DNA from 2 places in the Pseudovibrio sp. POLY-S9 genome. Region 2 is predicted to be linked to the other one. Evidence: predicted binding sites of a transcription regulator. Region 2 holds the regulator's gene; the other holds the start of a gene.
The links. The regulator LexA, encoded in region 2, represses DNA repair genes until DNA is damaged. The targets are predictions, from matches to a motif close to TGTTCNNNNTGTGTTCNG.
Positions count from the first base shown of each region.

Region 1: PPL9_RS22660 (PA0069 family radical SAM protein) is a predicted target of LexA. The motif match lies at 2,743-2,760, and genes of this name have one in related genera.

Region 1 is NZ_LCWX01000228.1:455-4,714, reverse strand. It holds gene PPL9_RS22675 (NADP-dependent malic enzyme) at 1-1,256, opposite strand, end outside; gene PPL9_RS22670 (ceramidase domain-containing protein) at 1,375-2,055, opposite strand; gene PPL9_RS22665 (glycosyltransferase) at 2,079-2,672, opposite strand; gene PPL9_RS22660 (PA0069 family radical SAM protein) at 2,858-3,913, shown strand; gene PPL9_RS22655 (ribonuclease HII) at 3,967-4,260, shown strand, end outside.
Region 2 is NZ_LCWX01000239.1:6,695-15,634, forward strand. It holds gene PPL9_RS26390 (SurA N-terminal domain-containing protein) at 1-1,304, shown strand, start outside; gene trpD (anthranilate phosphoribosyltransferase) at 1,450-2,487, shown strand; gene trpC (indole-3-glycerol phosphate synthase TrpC) at 2,501-3,292, shown strand; gene moaC (cyclic pyranopterin monophosphate synthase MoaC) at 3,350-3,853, shown strand; gene glp (gephyrin-like molybdotransferase Glp) at 3,850-5,064, shown strand; gene lexA (transcriptional repressor LexA) at 5,314-6,036, shown strand; gene PPL9_RS26420 (ComEC/Rec2 family competence protein) at 5,932-8,484, opposite strand; gene gltX (glutamate--tRNA ligase) at 8,610-8,940, shown strand, end outside.

The sequences.
Region 1 (4,260 bases), on a different contig from region 2:
AAATCTTCGATCGGGCGGGTTGCGATGCCAGTTTCCATGGCAGCTTTTGCAACAGCAGGAGCAATGCGCAGGATCAAGCGGTTATCGAACGGGGATGGAATGAGGTAGTTCGGGCCGAATGTGTGGGTGACACCGCCGTAGGCTTTGGCCACCACATCGGTCGGTTCTTCCCGTGCCAGAGCGGCAATTGCCTCAACAGCGGCCAGCTTCATTTCTTCGTTGATGGCCGTTGCGCCAACATCCAGAGCACCGCGGAAGATGTATGGGAAGCAGAGGACGTTATTCACCTGGTTCGGGTAATCCGAACGACCTGTACACATGACCACATCGTCACGAACAGCCAGTGCATCTTCCGGCATAATTTCCGGGTTCGGGTTGGCAAGGCCCATCACCAAGGGGCATTTTGCCATCTTGGCGACCATCTCCGGCTTCAGCACACCAGCTGCTGACAAGCCGATGAAGACGTCAGCGCCTTCGATGATATCATCCAGCGTGCGCTTGTCGGTTTTCTGCGCAAATACGGATTTCCATTCATCCATAAGGGCTTCGCGGCCTTCGTAGACAACACCCTCGATGTCAGAGACCCAGATGTTCTCGCGCTTTACACCGGAGGACACCAGCAAGTTAAGACAGGCCAGCGCTGCAGCGCCCGCGCCGGAAGCAACGACTTTAATCTCATCCAGCTTTTTGCCGGAGAGCTCCATGCCATTGCGCACCGCAGCTGACACGATGATCGCGGTACCGTGCTGATCATCATGGAAAACCGGGATATTCATTCTTTCGCGCAGGCGTTTCTCGATCTGGAAACACTCTGGCGCTTTGATGTCTTCCAGGTTGATACCGCCGAAAGTTGGCTCCAAAACGCCAACTGCATCAACGAACTTATCAACGTTGGTCTCGTCGACTTCGATGTCGAATACATCAATGCCAGCGAACTTCTTGAAGAGGACAGCCTTACCTTCCATCACCGGCTTGGATGCCAAAGGACCAATCGCGCCTAAACCCAGAACTGCGGTACCATTGGAGATGACACCAACAAGGTTTTGACGTGCGGTATAGTCAGCCGCTTTTGACTCATCCTTATGGATTGCCAAACACGGAGCAGCCACACCCGGAGAATAGGCAAGCGCCAAATCTCGCTGGTTTCCCAATGGCTTAGTTGCCTGAATTTCCAATTTACCCGCGCGCGGATACTCATGGTAAAAGAGCGCTTGTTCATCGAGTTCGCCGGAGGTAGGGCGTTTTTTGTCCGTCATCGTCTATTCTTGCCTGACCGAGTGAATGAGCGGCTCGCCACCGGGAATCACTATGACTTCCGGTTCAGATGTCGCAGTTTTGCAAAAACTAGACCATCGCCTAGGATTTTGCAGTATCTCAATACGTCTTAAAGCGTATAAATGCGCGAATTAGAATAAGCAAAACAATTGCATTCAAAATATGCCACAAGGAATGTGTTCCAACTGGCAAAATCGAGCAAATTGGCTCGTCCAAAATCCGGAAACTCATCGAAAGTGCGAAGACTACGCCTGCGGCTAACAGAGCGTTGGATGTTTGCCTTTTTTTGCTGCGGGTCAGGCCTGCAAAAAGCAGGATTGCGAGGAGTGCCGGGAAGTAGCCAGCAGTGGATCCGAGTATCCCCTCAAACAGCCTTGGGCCAAATGCCATTGCCCCAAAGAAGAGCAGCGTTGCGCCCAGTGATATCAAGAGGTTGGCATCCATGTATCGACGCGTGGCAAGGTAGAAGTAAACCAGCATGAAGATCGCAATCGGGATGACATCAGCCAGCATTGACCAGAGGGTTGCGAAGGTGTGGAACAGGAATGAGCCAATCCCAATTATGGTCAGCAGAGCAATGAGAACCAAAGCTGCGTTATCTTGTGCGTTGGTTTGCGTTGAATGCGTTTTTTTTGCGTTACTGCGTGCGTTCAACCAGAATTGAAGGGCAATCAGCGCGGCAATGATAAAAGCAGCGTTGCTCGCTGCATTGAGTGGCTCAGACCAGAATGCATCGGAGGTGCGCTCGCAGTATTGGTTCAGGTGTCGATTCCAATCCATGAGCCCTCCAAGCTGGTACCGCGTTATCTCGCCGTATTTTGAAAGATCACTGTACCGTTCAACCAATGGACCCGGCTAGCCCTCAAAACCTTCTGGAGCTGATCTTGCCGGTTCATTCCTGACGCGTTCGCCAGCGCTTGTTGCAGGTGGTCTTTGTAGATCAGCATGGGGAGCTGGTGGCATGATGCTTTTAGCAAGCGATGCGTGAGGGTGATAAGTTTCTGCTTGAGCTGTGCCACAGTGCCGAATTCTTCTGTGCGGCTGGGAAACACACCGACCAGATTCTGCTCAGTTCCGACCCGCTCCGCGCGCTCTATGAAGGATACGGCTTCTGCCTGCCAGCCCGCTTGCAGAATAGCGCCGGGCTGAATGAGCAAAACCCAGTTGGAACGGGTGCACCGTTTGAGCCCTTCGGCCAGAGCGAAACCAGATTTTGAGGTGGTGCTGACGAAATCCGCACCGCTGGCATCCGCGACAATCTCGGTCCCATCAGATGAGCCTTCGTCGGTGATAATGACTTCTTTCAGGATGCCTTCTGCGGAAGCCGGAACCAGAGCGGACAGGGTGAGCACCAGCCGGTGCTCGCTGTTATAGGTGGGAATAAGTGCGCTAATCATTCCAACAGCTTACAGTGATTTGCCTTATCTTTGGAAAGTAAAGGCTTGCAAATCCAGATATTTTGAGCAATGTTCCACTTATGTTCTCATAAGAAGATGAAAGTGCATGCCCCATGTCAACTGCACAAAATCACAGGGCCGAAACTGTGGCCGCTGATCCTTTGGGATCTTCGCTCCCGGTCAACATGACAGGTCGGGGCCGTGCGGCACATTCCAACAAAGCTGGCCGGTTTGAGGCGGAAAGCCGGGAACTGATGGATGATGGCTGGGGAACAATTGATGAACTTCCGCCGATCAAGACAGAAGTGCAGATTGAGACTGCGCGGCATGTGATCACCAAGAACAGCTCTCCTGACCTGCCTTTTGATCGCTCGATCAATCCGTATCGGGGCTGTGAGCATGGCTGCATCTACTGCTTTGCGCGGCCAACCCATGCGTATATGGGCTTGTCGCCAGGGCTGGATTTTGAAAGCCGCTTGTTTGCCAAGCCCAATGCAGCACAGGTGCTGGAGCGGGAGCTGGGTGCATCCTCTTATCAACCCAAACCCATTGCGATTGGCACCAACACTGATCCCTATCAGCCGATTGAACGCACGCACAAAATCATGCGCGATGTTCTGGAGGTTTTGAACAAGACGGGCCATCCGGTGACCATTGTCACCAAGTCAGCGCTGGTCATGCGGGACATCGATATTCTCAGCGAAATGGCAGAGCGTAATCTGGCAAAGGTGGCAATTTCTGTGACCACACTGGACCGGAAGATCGCGCGGAGCCTTGAACCGCGCGCGTCAACGCCGCCTCGCCGTTTGCAAGCGATCAAGGCACTGTCTGATGCGGGTATTCCAACCGCTGTGCTGGCAGCTCCGATCATTCCTGGACTGACGGATCATGAACTTGAGAGCATTCTTGAGGTTTGTAAGGAGCATGGTGCGACAGAGGCCAGTTACATTTTGCTGCGCCTTCCTCGAGAGGTTTCTGAACTCTTCAAGGAATGGCTTTTGCGGGAAGCTCCGGGCAGTTACCGGCGTGTGCTGAGCCTTTTGCGTTCCATGCGTGATGGAAAGGACTATGACGCTCAGTGGACGCAGCGCTTCAAGGGTAAAGGTCCTTACGCTGACCAGCTGGCAAAGCGCTTTCAGCTGGCGTGTAAGAGCAAGGGTTTATCCTCGCGCTCAATGAAGTTGTCCTGTGACCATTTCATCAAACCAACTTGCGGCGGTGTGCAGCTTTCATTGTTGTAGACGAGGCGTGTTTTGATGCTTGAAAGCTGCCGGGCTGCATGGCAATGAGGGGCATGTCGTATTTTGCAAACTCCCTCTTTGATATCGCCTTTCCTGATGCTCCTGACCTGCGCTTTGAGCGCTCTGTTGAGCAAGACCTGCAAGGGCGGTTTGCCGGTATTGATGAAGCCGGGCGCGGGCCATGGGCTGGCCCTGTGGTGGTTGCAGCAGCCAGCCTCGATTACGACAACCTGCCAGAGGGACTGAACGATTCCAAGAAGTTGACCGAGGCCAAGCGCGAGGAGCTCTTTGAGCAGATCCTTGAGATGGCTGATGTGAGTGTGTGCGTGCAAAGTGCGCAGACCGTT
Region 2 (8,940 bases):
TGCCACAAAGCTCTCTGACAAATGTTCCAGCTCCGACTGACGAAGAACTCGCTGCGTTTTTTGAAGAGAACAAAGGCAACTACAAAGCACCTGAATACCGCAGTGCCACTTTGATAGAGCTGACAGCAGACAAGATCGCAAAGCCGGAAAATGTGACTGAAGCGGAACTCGCTCAGGAATATGAGCGCACCAAAAACCGCTATCAGTCTCAGGAACAGCGCCGAATCTTCCAGATTTCCTTCCCAACCAAACAGGAAGCAGAAGCTGCTGTTGTTGAGATGGAGTCCGGCAAGACCTTTGAAGACCTCATGAATGAACGCGATCTGACCGAAAAAGATGTCGATCTCGGCCTCATGAACAAATCCGGCTTCCTTGATCAAAAAATTGCAGATGCAGCTTTCGCTCTCAAAGAAGGTCAGGCAAGCAACGTGGTCGAAGGACAGTTCACCAACGCGGCCCTCTTTGCCAAAGAGGTTAAGGCAGCTGCAGTACAGCCTCTGGAAGACGTTAAAGACGAACTACGCGGTGTCGTTGCTCAGGCAAACGCAGCCGATGAAGTAGAAGACCTCTTCAACGAAGTCGAAGACGCACGCGCAGGCGGCAGCACCTTTGAAGAAATCGCTGAGCGCTTTGATCTGGCTCTGATCAACACACCTTCATTTGACGCTTCCGGCAAAAACGAAGCGGGCGAAACTGTTGATCTTCCACAAGCAAGCGCACTGACCACAGCAGTCTTTTCAACCGATGTTGGCGTTGAAAATGATCCGCTGGAAATCGGCCGCACAGGTCACCTGTGGTACGAAGTGAAAAATGTCACCCCTTCCCGCGACAGAGAACTCTCTGAAGTGAAAGAAGCCGTGACTGCTGACTGGACTGACAACCGCACAGCGGAACTGCTGGAAGAAAAAGCTCAAGCTTTGATCGCAGAAGTCGAAGCAGGAAAGCCTCTTTCCGAAGTCGCAACGGCCGAAGGCCTGACAACAGCCACATCCGCTCCGTTCACCCGCAACGGCGGCATTGCGGAGCTTTCCGGCTCAGCTGTGACTGCAGCATTTTCCGGACCAAAAGGCACCGCCTCTCAAGTTCCTGGCAACAACGAAGACCGCATTCTTCTTGTCCTCACCGACACGACGTCTCCAGCCTTCATGACAGAATCTGAAAACGTGCAGCGCATTGACACTCAGCTGACAGGCGCGCTGGAAAGCTCCTTGCTCAACCAGTTCATCTCTCAGCTGGAGCAAACAGAAGGTGTCCGAGTAAATCAGACAGTCTTCAACCAGCTGACCGGACTGGATCGCCAGTAGACAAATCCTTGTCGAAAACAAGCCCGCCACACTTATAAGTGTGGCGGGCTTTTGTTTATCTCCTAGACAGCCCTCCGAAAGCTATCTAATAGTTAGCCCTTGTGTATGCTAAGGAATTACCTGAGAGATTGAGGGGGTTTTCGCCGTGAGCAATTTGAAAAATCTCATTGGAATTGTCGCTGACGGAAACACGTTGGACCGATCTCAGGCCCGCGAGGCCTTCGAGATCATCATGTCAGGCGCTGCAACTCCCGCACAGATCGGTGGCTTCCTCATGGCCTTGCGCTTGCGCGGCGAAACCATCGACGAAATTTCCGCAGCTGTAGAAACCATGCGCGCCAAGATGATCCCGGTGAAAGCACCAGATCACGCCATCGACATTGTTGGCACAGGTGGCGACGCATCCGGCTCCTATAACATCTCAACATGTACAGCCATTGTTGTGGCAGGCTGTGGCGTAACCGTTGCAAAACATGGCAATCGGTCCCTGTCCTCCAAATCCGGCTCAGCAGAAGCACTTGCCGAGCTTGGCATCAATCTGGATCTGGATGCGAACGGCATCAGCCATTGCATTCATGAGGCCGGTATCGGCTTCATGTTTGCGCCAAACCACCACAAGGCCATGCGCCATGTCGGCCCGGCCCGCATTGAGCTGGGCACCAGAACGATCTTCAACCTGCTAGGCCCGCTCGCCAACCCGGCAGGCGCAAAGCGCCAGATGACAGGCGTATTCGCACAGCAATGGGTTGAACCACTCGCTAACACCCTTCAGGAAATGGGCACCGAAAAAGCCTGGATCGTCAACGGCTCCGATGGAATGGACGAAATCACCACCACCGGAACCACCTTTGTCGCCGAACTGAAGAACGGAAACATCAACACCTTCACAGTGTCTCCTGAAGATGCGGGCCTGCCGCTTGCAAAAACAGAAGATCTGAAAGGCGGCGATCCAAAAGAAAATGCTCAGGCACTGCGCGAAGTGCTGCAAGGAGCAAAAAACGCTTACAGGGATATCGTCCTGCTCAATTCAGCGGCCTCCCTTATCGTCGCAGATAAGGTCTCCACCCTCGCTGAGGGTGTCCAGATGGCTGCGCATGCGATTGACCAAGGTGCAGCCCTTTCCCGACTGGACAAACTTGTTGAAGCCTCCGACGCTGCAACAGCTGCCAATATGAAACTCTAAGACCACGGATCCCATGTCAGATATCCTTAAGAAAATCGAAGCTTACAAACGTGAAGAAATTGCTGCTGCCAAAGCGCAAACTTCATTGGCTGATCTGAATGAGGCGATTAAAGCAGCAACACCAACACGCGGCTTTGCAGATGCTTTGAAAGCCAGACATGCGAATGGTGAGTACGCCCTGATCGCGGAGGTTAAAAAAGCCAGTCCATCCAAGGGGCTGATCCGCGCTGACTTCAACCCGCCCGCACTCGCGAAAGCCTATGAAAACGGTGGTGCAGCATGCTTGTCCGTATTGACAGACACACCATCCTTTCAGGGCAAACCAGAGTATCTCGTCGCAGCGCGCACTGAAGTATCTCTGCCAGTTCTGCGTAAAGATTTCCTTTATGACACCTATCAGGTTCATGAAGCACGTGCATGGGGCGCTGACTGTATTCTGATCATTATGGCAGCTGTTGACGACCAACTGGCCAAAGAGTTGGAAGACGCCGCATTTGAACTGGGCATGGATGCGCTTATCGAAGTTCATGACGAAGCTGAGTTGGAACGCGCACTGAAGCTCTCCTCTCCGCTTGTTGGCATCAACAATCGCAATCTAAAAACCTTCGAGACATCTCTGGAAACCAGCGAGCGGCTCGCACCACTGATCCCGCAAGATCGAATCATCGTTGGCGAGAGCGGCCTGTTCACTCCGGAAGACCTCTCCCGAATGGAAAACTCCGGCATCTCCACCTTCCTCATCGGCGAAAGCCTGATGCGTCAGGAAGATGTGGAAACCGCAACCAAAGCTTTGCTTAAACGCTAAAAATCAACTGCTTGGCAAAAGCAGACACCTGAACAAACTGTGTCCAGAGGCAAGAAAATGTCAGAACTTTCTCCAAAACTCACTCACTTAGATGACAGCGGTGCGGCTCATATGGTCGACATTTCGGAGAAAGAGGTTACCTCACGCATTGCCCGAGCAGGCGGTCAGGTAAAAATGCAGCCTGAAACTCTGGACATGATCCTTTCAGGCAACGCCAAGAAAGGCGACGTGCTCGCAACGGCGCGCATTGCTGGCATCATGGCGGCCAAGAGAACTCACGAGCTGATCCCTCTCTGTCATCCTCTGGCGCTTTCCAAGGTTCAGGTGGACTTCACACCCAACCCTGAACTGCCAGGAATTGAGATCGAAGTCTTTGCAAAAGTGTCCGGCCAGACCGGTATCGAGATGGAAGCACTTACAGCTGCCTCCGTTGCCTGCCTGACAATTTACGATATGGCAAAAGCCGTTGATCGCTCTATGGAGATCGGTGAAATCCGGTTGCTGGAGAAGAAGGGCGGCAAGTCCGGTCACTATCTGGCTGAGGAGGATAACTCCCAATGAACTTGATCAGTATTGAAGAAGCGCTGGACCGCCTCCTGAAAGATGTGAATCCGATCGGTACCGAGCAGCTTCCACTACTTGAAGCCGGAGAACGCATTCTGGCAGAAGATGTTGCTGCAACACGAACGCAGCCTCCATTTTCCGCCTCAGCAATGGATGGATATGCCGTCAAAGCTGCTGATACGGTCGATCCAGAGACTGCTTTGAAGGTCATTGGAGAAGTCGCTGCCGGGCATAACTTCGATGGCACGTTGCAAGCCGGAGAAGCTCTGCGCATCTTTACAGGTGCACCTGTTCCAGCAGGCGTTGACGCGATTTTGATGCAGGAAAACGCCCGCCGTGACGGGGATAACCTGTTTTGCGAGGAAGCCGTTTCTGTTGGTAAGTTCATCCGCCCAGCAGGCCTCGACTTCAAAGAAGGCCAGACCCTCCTGAAGGCAGGAGCTCCACTCGGCTTCCGTGAATTGTCTCTTGCAGGCGCTATGAACCACGCAACCTTGCCAGCGCGCAAAAAGCCAGTCGTTGCGATCCTCGCAAATGGTGATGAACTCGTCGAGCCAGGTCAGATACCAGGTCCGAATCAAATCATAGCGTCCAATCAGGTCGGCATCGCAGAATTCGTCAGAAACTGTGGCGGAACGCCAATGATGCTGGGCATTGCACCAGACCAGCCTGAGGAAATCACGGCACGCGTGAAACAGGCTATTGAAGCAAAAGCCGATGTACTGGTGACACTCGGCGGTGCCTCTGTGGGCGACCACGATCTCATTCAGGACGTACTGGGCGCTGAAGGCATGGAGCTAGGCTTCTGGCGCATCGCCATGCGCCCGGGCAAGCCCCTCATGGCCGGAGCCCTTGGCCCCATGAAAGTCCTCGGCCTTCCTGGCAATCCAGTCTCCAGCCTTGTATGCGCACTCCTCTTCCTTGGCCCGCTTCTGGATAAGATGCTAGGCCGCACGGTCTCTGTGACAAATCAAGGCGTTACCAAAGCAACTCTGGCAGATGATTTGCCTGCAAATGATATGCGCCAAGACTACCTGCGCACCAGTCTGGGCACAGACGAACACGGAGATCTGACAGCAACACCGTTTGGCAAACAGGACTCTTCCATGCTTGCTTTGCTGACAAAAGCAGATGCCCTGATCATTCGTCCACCACACGCACCAGCTGCAAAGGCAGGTGAAAAAGTGGACCTGCTCAAGCTACGCTAAATCCAGACATCAGAAGTGGGCAACCCCTGCCCACTCACCCACCAGAAACCAAATCCCCCAGTTCTAGCAGGGCTTAACCTCAACAAACCCATTGCAGAACACAATGAGAACAGGTAGAGTACGTTCGTGTTTTGTCCTTCCAATCGCAGAAGTTGAAGTCTTTCAGCTTCTTGGAATTACAAAACTGCGATTGGTCAGGAATGGCCGCTCACTTTCAATCAGCGCCTTAGGAGCGAACGGGGATAAAAGATGCTTACACAGAAGCAACACGAGCTTTTGATGTTCATCCATCAACGCTTGAAGGAAGCCGGTGTTCCGCCCTCCTTCGATGAGATGAAGGACGCGCTGGACCTCCGTTCCAAATCCGGCATTCACCGGCTGATCACAGCTCTGGAAGAGCGCGGCTTCATTCGCCGCTTGCCGAACAGAGCTCGTGCACTTGAAATCCTCAAACTGCCAGACTCCATTTCTCCGGGCCTGAAGCCTGCCGCCAAGGAAAAAGGCTTTGCACCTGAGGTGATTGAGGGCTCCCTGAGCAAGAAAGTAGCAACGCCGCCACCTCCACGCACCACATCACCAGACGAAGTGCCAACGCTGGAAATCCCGGTCATGGGCCGCATTGCTGCAGGCGTCCCAATCGAAGCAATCCAGACACAAAGCCATACCATCGCAATGCCTGCTGATCTGATGGGGCGCGGCGAGCATTATGCATTGGAAGTCAAAGGCGATTCCATGATCGATGCCGGTATCTTCGATGGGGATACCGTGTTGATCAAACGTGGTGACACGGCTGATAACGGCGAAATCGTTGTGGCGCTGATTGATGAAGAAGAAGCAACCTTGAAGCGCCTGCGCAAAAAAGGCGCCTCAGTCGCGTTGGAAGCGGCCAACCCCGCCTACGAAACTCGCATCTTCGGCCCGGGCCGCGTCCACGTTCAAGGCAAGATGATTGCGCTCTTCCGCCGCTATTAAATCATTGGTTGCCTGAGGCAATTTTGGATTCCAAGGTCTGCGCTGAGCATCATATGCCCAGCGCACTTTTTTTATTCTTTCCCCGCCCTTAGCGCCAGCTGAGAGCCAGATGTAAGCTGAACCTCGTTCTCCGAAAATCTTCTGGTCGATAACCAGCTCAGCCCGGCAAGCCGGAGGCGCCTGAACCTGTGTGATGACGATGGTGGCAAGATGGCAGTCAGCCTCCAAAACATCAACTGCTTTGGACTGCGCCAGCAGGATAGGTTCTGAACTTACCCTCTCTCCCTCCGCAGGCTGCTGAGGGAATATCTCAATCACACAGCCGCGCTCATCACAGGACCGATCTGAAGCCCTCACCTTGTGCTGCTTGAACGAACCCGCTGAACCCCCACCAGCGCGCAACAGGCTGTCAGCAGCAAACGACATACGCGAGGACGTCAGTCGAAACGCACCATCCTGCCCATAATAAGCAATGTGCTTGCCCGCATCCGCAATCATCAGATCAGGCGCCTTGCCACCGGCAAACATCAGGACACTCACCGTAAATGCCGGAAGTGAAAGCCATTTCAGGCGCAGCGGCATCACACACAGCACGACAATCGCTAGGATCACGAGCAGATACCCTGGAGCACTGGCAACCCCGAGACTGGTCAGCCCCTCACTGAGTGAGCTCACCCAGTAGGCAGCTTTCAGCACCAGCGCCAACCCAGCCTCCATCCCTTGCAGAAAGAACGCATCCGCACCAAACGGGATCGCCAGCAGGCTCAATAACCCAAGGGGCATAACCACAAAAGTCACCAATGGCATCGCAAGGATATTCCCCAGAACTCCATAAGGCGCAACCTGCTCAAAATGCATCGCCGCAACTGGCCCCGTGGCAGCACCTGCAATCAACGAGGTCAACGCACAAGCTAGAATCCACTTTAAACTTACACGACTAACCTTCTGAAACCATGAGACATTCCGTCTGCGCGAACTATCTCGATCACCGAGCAACCAATCCTTCCCAAGCATATAGGCTGAGAGCAAGGCGAGCACTGCAATGAAGGACATCTGAAACCCGGGAGCCAGAACCTCCTCCGGCCTCAGGCTCAAAAGCGCAAGGCAAGCCAGCGCCAGACCACGCAAACTGAAGGCCCGCCGACCAAGCAGACCCGCGCATAAAATCATCGCCGCCATCAAAAAAGCCCGCTGCGTTGCGACAGAAGCACCTGACAAACCAAGATAAACAATCGCCGCAATCAGCGCTGCCACGCTAGCGTAAACGTGAATATGTCCTTTCAGCGCAAGCGACTGGCTGAGAGACAAGATCAGGCGGGCACCAAGGAAGACCAGAGAAGTGACAAGACCCATATGCATACCGGAGATAGCGAGGACATGAGCAAGTCCGGCGTTGCGTAACGCATCCTTGTCAGCGGTGGCAAGGTAGTCTCGCTTGCCCACCAGAAGCGCAACAGCAAACGCACTTTCCGCGCTGTTATCCAACACCCGCCGGATCCGCTGTGCTATCCCACTACGCACACGCTCTATCCCTTGCAGAAAACTTGTGCCCTCTACGTGCGCTACAACAACCGGCTTGGAAAGCGCATAGCCAACCGCACCAATCCCACTGAAAAACGCAGTCCGGGCAAAGTCATACCCACCGGGGCGCACCGCACCTCCCGGCGGCAACAACCGAGCCTTCAGCTGCATCCTGTCCCCCATCACGGGTGCCTCTTTCATCCCCTTGATGCTGATCCGGATGCGATAAGAAAGAGGAGTTACGCCCTTCTGCGAAAGTGCGTTTACATCTGCAAAAATGACGGAGTAAGCCCCTTTGCCAGAATGCTTCACTCCAGCAACCACACCCTCTATTTTGCGTGTAACCGGGCGCTCCAGCGGGTCACCGCGCGCATACTCCACGCGCAAATCAGCAAGGAAGAACCCGGCTATAAAGAACAAAAGCGCAGTCAGACCAACCGTCAATCGACCACCCCTCCAACGACGAAAAGCAAATATTCCCAATAAGATAAAAGGAGTTCCGCTTAAAACGCTGTAAGGCTCCGCGGGGAGTGAGAAATAAACCAGCACACCAGCCAAATGGCAAAGCGCATACCAAAGGATGCCATGCCCCTTGTTCCAATCCTGCACCAGAGCAGAGCGGGCATAAGTCATGACAGCTGACCAATCCGGCCTCAGCACGAAACCCAGCAACTTACGTGCCCTTTGAAGCACATCACGAAGCCCAAGGCGCTGTTTTTCTTCAGCAAAACGCGTACTTGCGTTGCTATGTGCGTTTTTTGCGTTGACTTGCGTTTTTGTGCGTTGCTGTGTGGTTCGCCCAGCAAGCGCCGTATCGGTCTCAAACGGCGCAAAAGAAAACTTATCCTCCTCAAGGCAAAGCTCGCCTATTCTGGGAGCACAGCCACCAGATTGCGTCTTGTCTGAGGATGATTGCCCCTCGCGCACCCTTAAGTCCCTTTCTGCCACTTGGGAACTTTTCAATGCTATGGTACACAGCCCGCAGAGGTACGGCGCCCCGCCGTAATTACCCCAAACTATTCGAAGTAACTTGAAACTTTTCCGGAACACCTATGACTAAACCTGTTGTGACGCGCTTTGCGCCTTCTCCTACTGGCTACCTGCATATTGGCGGCGCCCGTACAGCCCTGTTCAACTGGCTTCTGGCAAAACACAGCGGCGGTAAAATGCTGCTGCGCATTGAAGACACCGATCGCTCCCGCTCCACCGAGGAAGCCGTAGATGCGCTGCTGGACGGTCTGTCCTGGCTGGGCATGGACTGGGACGGCGAGCCGATCTCCCAGTATGGCCGCGTTGACCGCCACCGCGAAGTTGCTGAGCAGATGGTCAAGGACGGCACTGCGTACTACTGCTACTGCTCTCCGGAAGAAGTGAACGAGATGC